Regions from separate parts of the Gemmata palustris genome, predicted to be linked through region 2. Evidence: riboswitches for the same ligand, from Rfam matches in the RefSeq annotation. Region 2 holds a riboswitch; each other region holds the start of a gene.
The links. Region 2 has a riboswitch for cobalamin ahead of J8F10_RS20135 (DUF1559 family PulG-like putative transporter). Riboswitches for the same ligand answer to the same signal wherever they lie in the genome.
Positions count from the first base shown of each region.

Region 1: linked by a shared signal. The riboswitch ahead of J8F10_RS40450 (PEP-CTERM sorting domain-containing protein) and the one ahead of J8F10_RS20135 (DUF1559 family PulG-like putative transporter) in region 2 are both predicted to bind cobalamin.
Region 3: linked by a shared signal. The riboswitch ahead of J8F10_RS12760 (ribonucleoside-diphosphate reductase subunit alpha) and the one ahead of J8F10_RS20135 (DUF1559 family PulG-like putative transporter) in region 2 are both predicted to bind cobalamin.

Region 1 covers NZ_JAGKQQ010000001.1:7,355,575-7,359,851, forward strand. The annotation lists gene J8F10_RS30550 (PQQ-dependent sugar dehydrogenase) at 1-1,402, shown strand, start outside; gene J8F10_RS40450 (PEP-CTERM sorting domain-containing protein) at 1,522-2,241, opposite strand; cobalamin riboswitch at 2,716-2,917, opposite strand; gene J8F10_RS30560 (M61 family metallopeptidase) at 3,241-4,277, opposite strand, start outside.
Region 2 covers NZ_JAGKQQ010000001.1:4,893,851-4,898,127, reverse strand. The annotation lists gene J8F10_RS20145 (nuclear transport factor 2 family protein) at 1-130, shown strand, start outside; gene J8F10_RS20140 (SGNH/GDSL hydrolase family protein) at 138-767, opposite strand; gene J8F10_RS20135 (DUF1559 family PulG-like putative transporter) at 875-1,672, opposite strand; cobalamin riboswitch at 1,809-2,010, opposite strand; gene J8F10_RS20130 (PQQ-dependent sugar dehydrogenase) at 2,141-4,277, shown strand, end outside.
Region 3 covers NZ_JAGKQQ010000001.1:3,138,167-3,142,443, reverse strand. The annotation lists gene J8F10_RS12775 (hypothetical protein) at 1-186, shown strand, start outside; gene J8F10_RS12770 (hypothetical protein) at 443-781, shown strand; gene J8F10_RS12765 (hypothetical protein) at 895-1,359, opposite strand; cobalamin riboswitch at 1,755-1,966, shown strand; gene J8F10_RS12760 (ribonucleoside-diphosphate reductase subunit alpha) at 2,170-4,277, shown strand, end outside.

The sequences.
Region 1 (4,277 bases), 2.5 Mb from region 2:
CGACGGGCTCCCCGGTGCCGACGGCCTCACCTGGGACCACTACGGCCGGCTGTTCGTTTCGTGCCACCAGGCGGGCAAGCTGTTCGTCATCCCGCGCCCGGGGGACAAGCCCGTGCTCGCGGCCGAGGGCTTCCAGTCGGCCGCGGACACGTGCCTTGATGCGACCGGCAAGTTCATCCTCGTGCCCGACATGAAGGGCGGTACCTTGAGCGCGATTCCCGCGCAAGTACCGGGGGCGCCGGTTGATGAGAGCCCGCTGGCGCTGAAGACGGACGTCGCGTTCCCGGACCTCAAGTGGACCGGGTGGAACCCGGAAACGGCCTCGGGCCGGCCGAACCCGCTCCGCCCGCTGGTACTCACGCACGCGGGCGACGGCAGCAACCGCGTGTTCGTCGGCACGCAGCACGGCGTGGTTCATGTGTTCGCTAACGATCAGAAGGCCACCGAGACGAAGGTGTTCCTCGATATCCAGGATCGCGTGAAGTACAACGACAACACCAACGAGGAAGGGTTCCTCGGTATGGCGTTCCACCCGAAGTTCAAGGAGAAGGGCGAGGTCTTCGTCTTCTACACGCCCAAGAAGGAGAACAAGGTCAACGTGGTGTCGCGGTTCCGGCTCAACAAGACCGACCCGACCAAACTCGACCCCGCTTCCGAGGAGCAGATCATCCGGTTCGAGAACAAGCTGTTCTGGAACCACGACGGCGGAACCTTGTGCTTCGGGCCGGACGGCTACCTGTACGTCATCCACGGGGACGGCGGTCAGGGCGGCGACCCGCAGGAGAACGGGCAGAACCTGGGCGCCCTCTATGGGAAGATCCTGCGCCTCGACATCGACAAGAAGGACGAGGGGAAGAACTACGCCGTGCCGAAGGACAACCCCTTTGTGGACACGAAGGGCGCGCGGCCGGAAATCTGGGCCTACGGCATCCGCAACATCTGGCGCATGAGCTTCGACCGTAAGACGGGTAAGCTCTGGGCCGGCGAAGTGGGCCAGAACCTGTACGAAGAGATCAACATCATCGAGAAGGGTGGAAACTACGGTTGGAACATCCGCGAATCGCTCCACCCGTTCGGCCCGAAGGGTGTCGGGCCGCGGAAGGACCTCATCGACCCGATCTGGGAGTACCACCACAACGTGGGCAAGTCGATCACGGGCGGCGGGGTGTACCGCGGGAAGGCGCTCCCGGAACTGGAGGGGCACTACCTGTACGCGGACTACGTCACGTCCAAGATCTGGGCGCTGAAGTACGACGAAACCGCGAAGCGCGTGACCGCGAACCGGACGATCAAAGACCCGGAAAAGCCGGTGCTGTCGTTCGGTGAGGACGAGCAGGGCGAGATGTACTTCCTCATCGTTGCTGCCAATGGTAAGGGTATTTACCGCTTTGTGAAGCAATAAGGCGAACTGTGTTGGTGGCGCGCTCCGACGAGCGTGCCACCCGCGCACGATCCGAAACTTACTTCTCTCCCGCGCGCTCCTTGAGCAACTTCGCGACCGCACCGTATGGAACTACCAAACTACACCTGTGGGGCCGGGGCAATAACTCGCTGGCGTCGCGCGTAGACGATGAGGGTACCGGCGCCGATCACGAGCAGAATCCAACTGCTCGGTTCTGGCGTCGAGACGACCGACGGGTTTGATGCCGGGGAGGGCGGACCGGCATCGAACCCGGCCGCGAAACTCCACCCGTCCCATGAACCGTCCTTCAGAGCGCGACCGGACATCCCCGTGTCGCTGTACCCCCAGTCGGACGCCGCGTCCGGCTTGATCCAGTAACTCCAGTACCCGGTCCACCACCCTTCCCGGTAGAAGTCACCCGGGTCGGTCGGCGCTCGCCCGTCCGCCAACCCACCGTCCCGGTCCGCGGACGCGATGCCGTTCGTGAACGTGAGCGCCGGCGACACACCGAACACGCCGTTGTGGTTCGCATCGAACCCGATCCCGAACAGCGCGAACCCCAACCCCGACCCAAAATCCCCGAGGTTGGCGTAGAGCCCGGTGTTGGACGCGGCGAGCGCCCGGAGCATGTCCTCCCCCGTCGCCGCGCCGTCCCACCGGTACCCCCAGATGAACGACGAGGTTCCGGAAAAGGTCTTCCAGTCCACCACGAACGCGGCGCGGTTGCTGCCCGTCCCCACCCACACATCAACATCATCGAGAGACGTAACGAACCCGGCCTGCGCCGTGCCCGCCAGTCCCACGAATGCGCCGAGACAAAGAACCAATTGCCTGAACACGCGAACCTCCGTTCCCCCGGTGCCGGGGGCAACCCCACTCGAACGGCCGGCGGCTCTCCGGGTCAATTGCCGTCGGACCGGGCCGCGGGGTGAGCGACCCGATCGACGACACCCCGAGGCGCGGAACCGCCCCCGGCCCGCCACGTGGCGGGAGCAGGGACGCGGCCACGCGCCGGCCGTCAGTTCGTTCCGAAAGTCGCGTCGCTCGTGCCGGTGTTCCTGCCGCCCGCGTAACCACGGGCCGTAACGGACCGGTGAGAATCGCGCCGCGCGCGATTTGTGAGGAGGAGTTCGACCTGGGTGAAACCGCGATGCGCGGCGCGCGGCCGCGCCGGGAACGGGAAACGCACGGGCTGCTCCTTCTTCGCCGGGCCGGGCGAGGAAACGCCTACGAACCGGGTCGGACGGGCAGCGCTGCGCACGCGCGCAGACGAGAAGACCTGCCGGTCCGGTCGCCTGGGGTCCGAGGCACCGAACGACTGACTGCGACAGGCAGGTCTTCTGGCTCACGGCTTCTATCGGGTTCGAGCGGCCTTCCCACGGGATGACCCCGCAGTGGCACTGGTGCCCGTTCCCTTAGCCGAATACAGCAGCGGCCCTGCGCCGGATTCTCACCGGCTTCCCTTTTCACCCCCGCCGCGAGAACGGCGGGGGCACCTGTCGAGTGGGGTGAGTTATACGCGACCGACACACCGCGTCTAGAACGGCGAAAAACTTCACTTCACAATCATATCTGGCACCAGTTTGCGCATTACCGCGCGCAAACAATTGGCAACAATGGCCGGCACCGACCCCGCACGAGTTTTCGATCCGCGGATTGCTTTCGCCGCACCGGGCGGTAAGGGTTGATGAGCGCCCGTGTTACTGTGTTGAATTGATGGGTTCGGTTTTGGTTTGGTGGCACACGCCTCTGGCGTGTGCCACCAAACCAAAACACAATGGTCGGTCGTCCAGGTGGTGCCGACTCCGGCGCAAGAGAACGCGCGTTTTGCTGCTCTTTTACTTCGTTTTCGGCTTCACGACTTCGGCCAGCACGTCCGTCTTGCCCTCGGCCTTCTCCAAGCGCGGGTAGCGCGCCCCGCCCTTGTAGTCGAGCGCGTGCGTTTTGAAGAAATCGCCGCTCTCGGCGAGCAGTTCGAGCGTCCCGCTAGTCTTGGTTGCGGCGACGGCGGCCTTCAGGTTGTCTGTTGCGAACCGGCGCCCGTTGACCGCGATCAGCTTCATCCCCGGCGCGAGGCCCGCTTTCGCGGCGGCCGAGTTCGGCACGACGTCGCCCACGAGCCCCTCCGCGCTCACCGCGAACCCGACCGAGTCGGTCAGGTTGACACCCTTCGCGAGTCCCTCCATCGTGGTGAACAGATCGGTGGGCTTCTCGGTGTAGGCGAGCTTCCATCCGCCTTCGGTGATGCCTTCGAGCGGCGGTGCTTCCGCCGGAACTTCGACTCGGCGCGCGAAGTACGCCTTCCAGTCGCGTTCAGCGACCGCGTTGAGCGCATCAATGACGTTTTCGAGATTGTACCCGCGCACCACCGGCGCTCCGGTGCCGTTCCCGAAGAAGGCCGCGCAGAAGTCATCGATCGACTTCGCGCCCTTCGTTTGCGTGCGGATGAGCACATCGACTTCGAGCCACAGCAGCGTGCCCTCGTCGTAGAAGTCCACGGCCCGGCGCGCGGAGCGCCACGCCCCGGTCGCGTCGAAGAGCGTGCTCGCGGCCGCGGCGGTGTCGTCGAGCGGGCGCCAACCGCGGGCCTTCACGTTCGTCATGCGCGCGGCGGTCATGGCGAGGTAGTCGCGCGCTTCTTCAGCGGTGAGTAAACCGGAGCGCGCGGCGAGCCGCCACCCGAGGTAGTTGGTCAGGCCCTCGTAGACCCACAGCAGGCGCGTCTGCTGGGGCTTCTGGTAGTCGGGCATAATCATGTCGGCCGGGCGCCGAAACTTGCCGTTCCAGGCGTGAACGAACTCGTGCGGGAACAGTGTGGCCGCGGCCTTGCGCTCGCTGGCCTTGACGAGTGCGAGTTCGGCCAACCGGTTGTCGC
Region 2 (4,277 bases):
CAAGACGAGAAAAACGGCCGAGTCCGTTATTGTGAACCGCTGGCGGTTCCACAACGATTTGGCGGTCGAGTTTTTTGAGCTGTACGACACCGCGAAGGCGTTCGCCGCCGCGGTCCCGGACCCGGCGTGAGCCGCGGTCACACCCACACGACCGTGCGCCCGGACCGGAAATCGTGGCCCGCGACCATGCGGCAGATCGCGTCGGCGATCTTGGCCCCGCCCACGACCGACGGCTCGATGGGCGAGAGCGGCGAGTAGTCGTCAACGTGGGCACACGTCACACGCAGGTCGATCAGTGGGAGCCCCGCGCCGATTGCCGCGCGCGAGATCACGTCGTTGAACGCGGCGAGTGCGGTGCGCTCGGCGCCCCCCAGAACGGGGATCGCGTCGTAAATGGTGCAAAACGCCGTTGGCTTTCCCAGCGCACACACGCTCTTCACCATCGCGGTGTACGCGGCGCGAAATTCAACCAGTGATTCCGCGATGGTCGCGAGCGCGTCGCCCACCGTTGCGGCCGGTTCGCGCAGGAGCCCGCTCGCCAGGAGCGCGTCGTTCCCGCCGACGCTCACGACCAGGTGCGTCGCGTTGGTGGGGACGCGCGGCAACTGCATCGCGATGCCCGTGACCGTGTGGCCGTCCACTGCAACAAGAGTTGCCTTCCAGTCCGGCGGCAGTCCTCGGCGCACTTGCTCGATGACCGGCGGACGATCGGGCACGTATCGCGCGTTATCGAAGATGGAATCGCCGAGCAGAACGACGTGACTCATGACCGGCCCTTTCCCGGGAAGTGTGGGTCGGGCGCCCGCGCTGCGGGTCAAGAACGCGAACCCGCCCGTGTCAGGATGCTACCCGACGCGGACGGGTTCGCGGGGCGTCAATCTTTCCCGAACTCGACGTCGGTGGTCCCGATGTCCCAAACGACCTCCTTCTTGCGGAGCACGGTCGCGAGCGGGTCTTCCCACGACGGCGCGCCGTTGATCGTCGGCTGGCGCGTCTCCACGTGCCCGTCGGCGAAGCACACGTTCGCGATCCCGTCGTGCCGGAAGTGAACGTTCGGGAACCCCTGGGACGGAGCGGACAGGTACCAGTTCTCGGTGAGTTTGTCGAACGGCGTGCTGTACGGCACGTTCGCCGAGTCCGCGAACGCGATCGTCGCGGACGTGCCGCGCCGGTTGCTCACGGCCACGATCGCTTGGCCCGCGATCCCGTTCGATGCGCTGAACTGGTCGTTGTAGGCGTAGCTCGCCGTCGGGATGTCGAACCGCAGTGCGAACCGCTCCGGCCCGAAGACCGGGCACTGGACGATCGAGCGGTTGCCCTCCAAGTACGGCGACAGGATGCCGGTGCTCGGGTTCATGACCCGCGGGGTCGAGGTGTTGTTCGTGATCTGCCCGAACCAGTACCAGTCGGTGTACGTCATGGTCGGGGCCGATTTCATCGACGAGACGGTGAACTTTCCGCCGTTCGTTTCGGCGTGGTTGTGCAGCGCGAGTCCGAGCTGCTTCAGGCTGTTCTGGCACTTCAACCGCGCGGCCGCGGCCCGTACCTTCTGCACCGCGGGTAACAGCAGGCCGATCAGGATCGCGATGATCGCGATCACCACCAGCAGTTCGATCAGTGTGAACGCACGACGGGTCGGGGGCCGGTGCCCCCGGGGGCGCAAGTGACGCACGGGTTCGCTCCTTCTCGCCGGGACGGGCGAGCGGTGAGTTCGGGGCGGACCGAGTGCGTGAAATCGGGCGGGTTGCTGCGCGTGCTGCGAGCGAAAAAGACCGGCCCGTTCAACGGCCCGGTCCGGGGCCACGAACGATGGAAACGCCCAACGGGCAGGTCTTCTGGCTTACGGCTCTTAGCGAGTCTCGCGCGGCCTTCCCGCGGGTACATCCGCAGTGGCGTGGGAGCGCGAACCTCTGGCCGAACACAGCAGCGGCCCTGCGCCGGAATCGCACCGGCTTCCCTTTTCGTCCGCGGCGGAAAACCCTCCGCGGAACCCGTCTGGCGAACTTACAACATAGCGACCCCGGGCCGCGCGGCAACGCGCCGGAAGGGGAGCGGGAAAATCGTACCAGGGTTGGTGCAACTCGCGGCTCCGGCGGGTACAGTGTGGCCACTCTCCTCCTTTCTCACGGAACTCTCCATCATGCGTGTCATCTCGTGCGCAGTAGTTTTAGCCGGATTGTTAGTCGGTGGGGCATACGCCCTCGCCCCGCGCGCCTCGGAGCGCCCGACCGAACCCGAACCGGTCCGCAAAGTCACCGGCATCGAGAAACGGGAACTCTGGACCGCTTCAAAAGTGATCGGCTCCCCGGAACCGCCCGACCCGTTCACGCTGGTGAAGGCGTACCCCAAACTGAGTTTCAACGACGCGCTCGAGCTGACCGCGGTGCCCGGCAAGAAGCAGTGGGCGATCGCGGAGCGCCCCGGCAAGGTTTATGTGTGTGACATGGACCCTGCGAAGGCCGAGAAACACCTCGTTCTCGATGTGAAGAGGGGTATCTACGGTTTGGTGCTGCACCCGAAATTCCAGGAGAACGGCTACTTCTATGTGTCGTCCATTACCGCCGGTGACAAGCCCGACGGCACGCGCATTTCGCGCTACACCGTGACCGATCGCGAGAAGATGATTGCCGACCCGAAGAGCGAAAAAGTGATCTTCACGTGGCCCTCCGGCGGGCACAACGGTGGCTGCATGCGGTTCGGGCCGGACGGCTTCCTCTACCTCTCCACCGGTGACGGGAGCGGTATCGCGGACGGCTTGGAATCCGGGCAGAGCTTGGGCACCGTGCTCGGCAAGATCCTGCGCATTGATGTGGACAAGGAAGCGGACGGCAAAGCCTACGCGATCCCGGCAGACAACCCGTTCGCGGGCCAGCGGGGTAAGTGCGGCGAGGTGTGGGCTTACGGCATTCGCCAGTGCTGGAAGATCAGTTTCGACTCCGCGACCGGCGACCTCTGGGCGGGCGAAGTCGGTCAGGACTTGTGGGAGATGGTCTACAAGATCCAGAAGGGCGGCAACTACGGCTGGAGCGTGACCGAAGGTGCCCACCCGTTCCGCCCGGAGCGCGCGAAAGGCCCGACCCCGATCCTGAAGCCGGTCGTCGAACACAACCACACCGAAGCGCGCTCGATTACGGGCGGCTTCATCTACCACGGCAAGAAGCACGCGGACCTGAGGGGTGCTTACGTGTACGGTGACTTCGACACCGGCCGCACCTGGATGCTGAAGTACGACGCGAAGGCCGACCGCGTCACGACCCACACCGAACTCGCGAAGACCAACCTGCGCATCGTCGCGTGGGGCCAGGACCACGACGGCGAAGTTTACGCGCTCAACTTCATTGATGGCGGGATCTACCAGTTCGAGCGGACCCCGCCCGCGGCAAAGAACCAATCGGCGTTCCCGCGCAAGTTGAGCGAGACTGGGTTGTTCGCGTCCACAAAGAACCACGCGCCAGAGAAGGGGCTGATCCCGTACTCGGTGAACTCGGAACTCTGGTCCGACGGCGCGAGCAAGGAGCGGTTCATCGCGGTCCCGGGCGAATCGAAGATCGAGTACGAGACGATGACGTACCCGCAACCGGCCCCGGGTTCGGTTCCGGGTTGGCGGTTCCCCAACGGCACCGTTCTCGTGAAGACGTTCGCGCTCGAAACCGAACCGGGCAAGACGCGCCGACTCGAGACGCGGCTACTCGTGGCCTCGGTGCTGGGTGGCACGGAAGAGTACGGCGATCAGGTGTGGAACGGCTACACGTACATCTGGAATGATGACCAGACGGATGCGGAACTCGCGGACAAGAAGGGCGTGGACCGCGAGTACACCATCAAGACCGCGGCCGGCGAGAAGAAACAGAAGTGGCACTTCCCGAGCCGGGCGGAGTGCAACATGTGTCACACGGTGACGGCGAAATACGCCCTCGGTGTGAACACGGCTCAACTGAACCGCGACCACAACTACCACGGCGTGATCGCGAACCAGCTCGCGACGCTCGACCACATCGGGATCTTCACGAAGAAGCTCCCGGCCCCCGCGGAGAAGCTCCCGAAGCTCGTGGACTACCGCGACGAGAGGGCGAGCGTCGAGGACCGCGCGCGAGCGTATCTGCACGCGAACTGTAGTCACTGCCATCGAAAGTGGGGCGGCGGGAACGCGGAGTTCCAACTGCTCGCCACGCTCCCGGTTAACGAACTGGGCGTGCTGGACACGAAGCCGGGGCAGGGGAGCTTCGACATCAAAGATCCGCGCATCCTGGTGCCCGGCGACCCGGCGCGCTCGATGA
Region 3 (4,277 bases), 1.8 Mb from region 2:
AAGCCGCTACGCGATTCGATGCCCGTACCGCCGGTGCCGACCGTACCGGTGCCGGTGAAAGACCAGGTGCTCCGCGTCGCCGCACCGGGTGGCGAGGAGCAGGGGCAATTACTCGCTTACGATTCCACTTCTCCGCGCCCGATACTTCGGGCCTCTTCCATTTTTCACCCGCCGCGACTCGGCTAATTCCGTCAACGCGCCCTCGCTGCGCACTGTGCCGATCGAAAGACGGCACCGGTCCCGCGTTGCGATGCTCGCTTTGACGGCACATTCGTTCTTTTAATCAGCGCCAGAAACAACGTTATTGGGTGCTCGAAATCCGGAGAGGCAACCGCCTCGTCGCGCTCGTCGTAGCCGCGCCGGTTCGAGCCTGTTAATTTCGCACAACACGACCTCGTGGGTTCGGCTCATCGAACCGCGCGGTTATTTCACACAATCTGATATGATCTCGAACACGAAAACGAAAGAAGAACGTCAATCGCTGGGGCTCTGCCGCTTCTGTGATGCCCCCCAAATCCCCGGCTCGGTGCTGTGTCAACCGCACCGCGAGCGCGAACGGGTACGGGAGCGAACGAAGTACGCCGAGCGCAAGGCCAGCCGGGTGTGCATCATCGCCGGGTGCGGCGAGCAGGCCGCGACCGGCTTCATCCGCTGCGTCGCGTGCCATGCGAAGTACACGGCCTACCAGTGCGAGTACAAGCGCGAGGCCCGTCGGCGCCAGCGCGAAGCAATTCGTGCGAAGCAGACCGAACAGTTCGGCTGCACCGCGACCGCGTGCTAATTCCGATTAGTGGCGGGAAGCACCCGCAGTTCGCGAATGTCCGAAATGATTCAAACGTGCCGGCGCGGCCATTTGGTCGCGCCGGTGTGCTTTTTGGGGTGGGTGATCGGCGCTCAACCCGGGCCGTAAATGACTTGGCAGCCGGCAGGTAGGTGAGAACCCCAATCCAGGTTGTACACGACGCGGCACTGGGTGCCGTTGTTGAAAAGTTGCACGCTCGTTGTGTAGAAGAACGCTCCGCCCGCGTGCGGTCGGTTGCCCGCGGCCCATTCCGTGATCCACACCGTAATGACCCGGGTTCCCGCCGGGAGCCCCGAAATCGTCAGAATGTTGCGCCCGGGTGAGGCGTCCGGCGTGGTGCGCGAGAAGAACGACGAGAGGCCGTTCGCCAGTGCCCGGGCCTGGACCTTCGACACGTCGAGCTTGTGCTCGCCCGTTTTGGGATGGGCCGCCGTGTCACCCGAACTGGCGACCTTCTCTTCCGGCTTCTCGTCGGCCGCGGCCACCGATCCCCCGGCCGCGACGATTCCCGCCGCGGCCGCCAGTTTGACTGCGTCCCGCCGATTGACATCGCTCATGGCACTCTCCCTCATGTAACCGGGGAGCGGGTGAAATTGCCCGGAAGCAATTCTCCCTCGAGCACCACACCCGCGTGCCTTGAACCCGCTGTGCCCGCGACACGGGGGCAACTTCTTGGCACAGTGCGGCCGGTTCGTGTGGTGTGACAGGGGCAATGTGCCCCGTGTCAATCCATTAAGCGATCGTTGAGCCGTAACGGTCCGCCGATTTCGGAGAAACGCTGTGCCGCGCGATCGTATCGCTTTGGGCGCCGTGCGAATTTTAAGCTCGAGTCCGAGCGGCTACCATGTTCCGCAGCACTATCGATCCGATCAGCCCGCAGAATCAGCCTCGAAACCTTCACCGATTCGGCCCCAGTCACGGATTCGAGTGAGGGCCGTGGCGCGGATGGTCGATGAGCCTGCTTGTCGTCGGTTCGGCTCGCTTCGCGCGGGCCGATGAAAAGGGAACCCGGTGCGAATCCGGGACTGCCCCCGCAGCGGTATGCAGGAACGAACGCCGTCACAAGCACTGACCCGCGTCGGGTTGGGAAGCGACGGCTAGTAGGTGTGCGGTGAGCCGCACGCGCCTGCGAGTCCGAAGACCTGCCGCCGACCGCGCGCGATCTCGTGCGTGATGTACCCGTGCCTTCGAGGGGAGGGCGGCGGGGCGGTCGGCCCGCGCGCCCACAGCGCGTTCCCCTCCGCCTGCGCTCTTTCCCCGCGTTTAATCGCGTTCACCGGGAGAGAGCCTTGCAAACCTCCACTCTTGATCTCACCGTTACGCCCCCACCCGTCAGCCCCTCTCGGTTCCCCGATCCCCAAGCAATCATGAAGGTTCGCAAGCGGAACGGCGCGCTCGAAGACGTCAACGTAAACAAGATCGTCCGCGCCGTGCAGCGGTGTGCGGGCGGACTACCGACCGTCGATCCGATGCGCGTGGCCGTGAAGACGATCGGCGGGCTTTACGACGGCGCGACCACCGCGGAACTCGACCGGCTTTCGATTCAGACTGCTGCGGGACTCATTGCGGAGGAGCCGGAATATTCACGGCTCGCGGCCCGGTTGCTCGCGACGTACATCGACAAAGAAGTCACGAATCAGGACGTTCACTCGTTCTCACAGTCGATCGCGGCCGGGTACCGGCACGGGCTGGTGGCCGAGGGGACGATGGGGTTCGTCGCGTCTAATGCGCGCAAGCTCAACGCCGCGGCCGGCGAGCCGCAACCGGACCTGTTTGAATACTTCGGGTTGCGAACGGTCTACGATCGTTACCTGCTCCGGCACCCCGAAACGCGCCACGTCATCGAAACGCCCGCGTTCTTCTTTCTGCGTGTCGCGTGCGGTCTGGCCGATTCCGCCGCGGACGCGATCGAACTGTACCGGCTGATGGCCGCGCACCGCTACCTCCCGAGCACGCCGACGCTGTTCAACTCCGGCACCGCGCGCCCGCAAATGTCGTCGTGCTACCTGCTCGACTCGCCCACCGACGACCTCGAAGCGATTTATGACCGCTACACCGACGTCGCGAAGCTCTCGAAGTTTGCAGGCGGGATCGGGCTGGCATATCACCGGATTCGCTCGCGCGGGTCGCTGATTCGCGGCACCAACGGGCACAGCAACGGGATCGTTCCGTGGCTCAAGACGCTCGACTCGTCCGTGGCCGCGGTCAACCAGGGCGGCAAGCGCAAGGGCGCGTGCTGCGTGTATCTGGAGTCGTGGCACGCGGACGTTGAAGAGTTCCTGGAGTTGCGCGACAACACCGGCGACGCGGCCCGGCGGACGTACAACCTGAACCTCGCCAACTGGGTGCCGGACCTGTTTATGCGCCGAGTCGAGGCGGGCGAGGAGTGGTCACTGTTCGACCCGAAAGTGGTCCCGCACCTGACCGACCTGTTCGGTGAAGCGTTCGACGCGGCCTATGTAGAAGCCGAGAAACGCCGTCTCGCGTCGAAGCGGGTACCGGCCCGCGACCTGTACGCCCGGATGATGAAGACGCTGGCCGAAACCGGCAACGGGTGGATGACCTTCAAGGACGCCTGCAACCGCACCTGCAACCAGACGACCGCGGCCGGGACCGTCGTTCACAGCTCGAACCTCTGCACCGAGATCGTCGAGGTCACGTCGGCCGGTGAAACTGCGGTGTGCAACCTCGGCTCGGTCAACTTGGCCCGACACGCCACGAAGGACGGTTTCGACTTCGCAGCGCTGGCCGAGACGGTGCGGACCGCGGTGCGGTTCCTCGATCGCGTCATCGATGTGAATTTCTACCCGACGCCGGCCGCGGCCACGTCCAACGCGCGCTGGCGCCCGGTCGGGCTGGGGGTGATGGGCCTTCAGGACGTGTTCTTCAAACTGAAGCTCCCGTTCGACGCGCCCGCGGCCCGTGAATTATCGCGCCGCATTCAGGAAGAGATTTACTACCACGCGCTGGCGACGTCCTGCGACCTCGCCGAAGCACGCGGACCGCACCCGACGTTTGCCGAAACGCGGGCCGCGAGCGGCGTGCTTCAGTTCGATTTGTGGGACGTCATTCCAACAGATTCGGCTCGGTGGGACGCACTGCGCGCGCGCATTCGCACGCACGGCTTGCGAAACTCGCTTCTGGTCGCCATCGCGCCCACGGCCACAATTGCTTCAATCGTCGGTGCTTGCGAGTGCATCGAACCGCAGGTGTCGAACCTGTTCAAGCGCGAAACGCTCTCCGGCGAGTTCCTCCAGATGAACCGCTACCTCGTGAACGATCTCAAGGCGCTCGGGTTGTGGACGGACGCAGTGCGAACGAAGATCAAGCTCGCCGACGGCTCGGTTCAGGGCATCGAAGAACTGCCCGCGGCTCTGCGTGCGGTCTACCGCACGGCGTGGGAGGTGCCGATGCGGGCACTCGTCGACATGGCCGCGGACCGCGGGCCGTTCATCGACCAGAGCCAGTCGCTCAA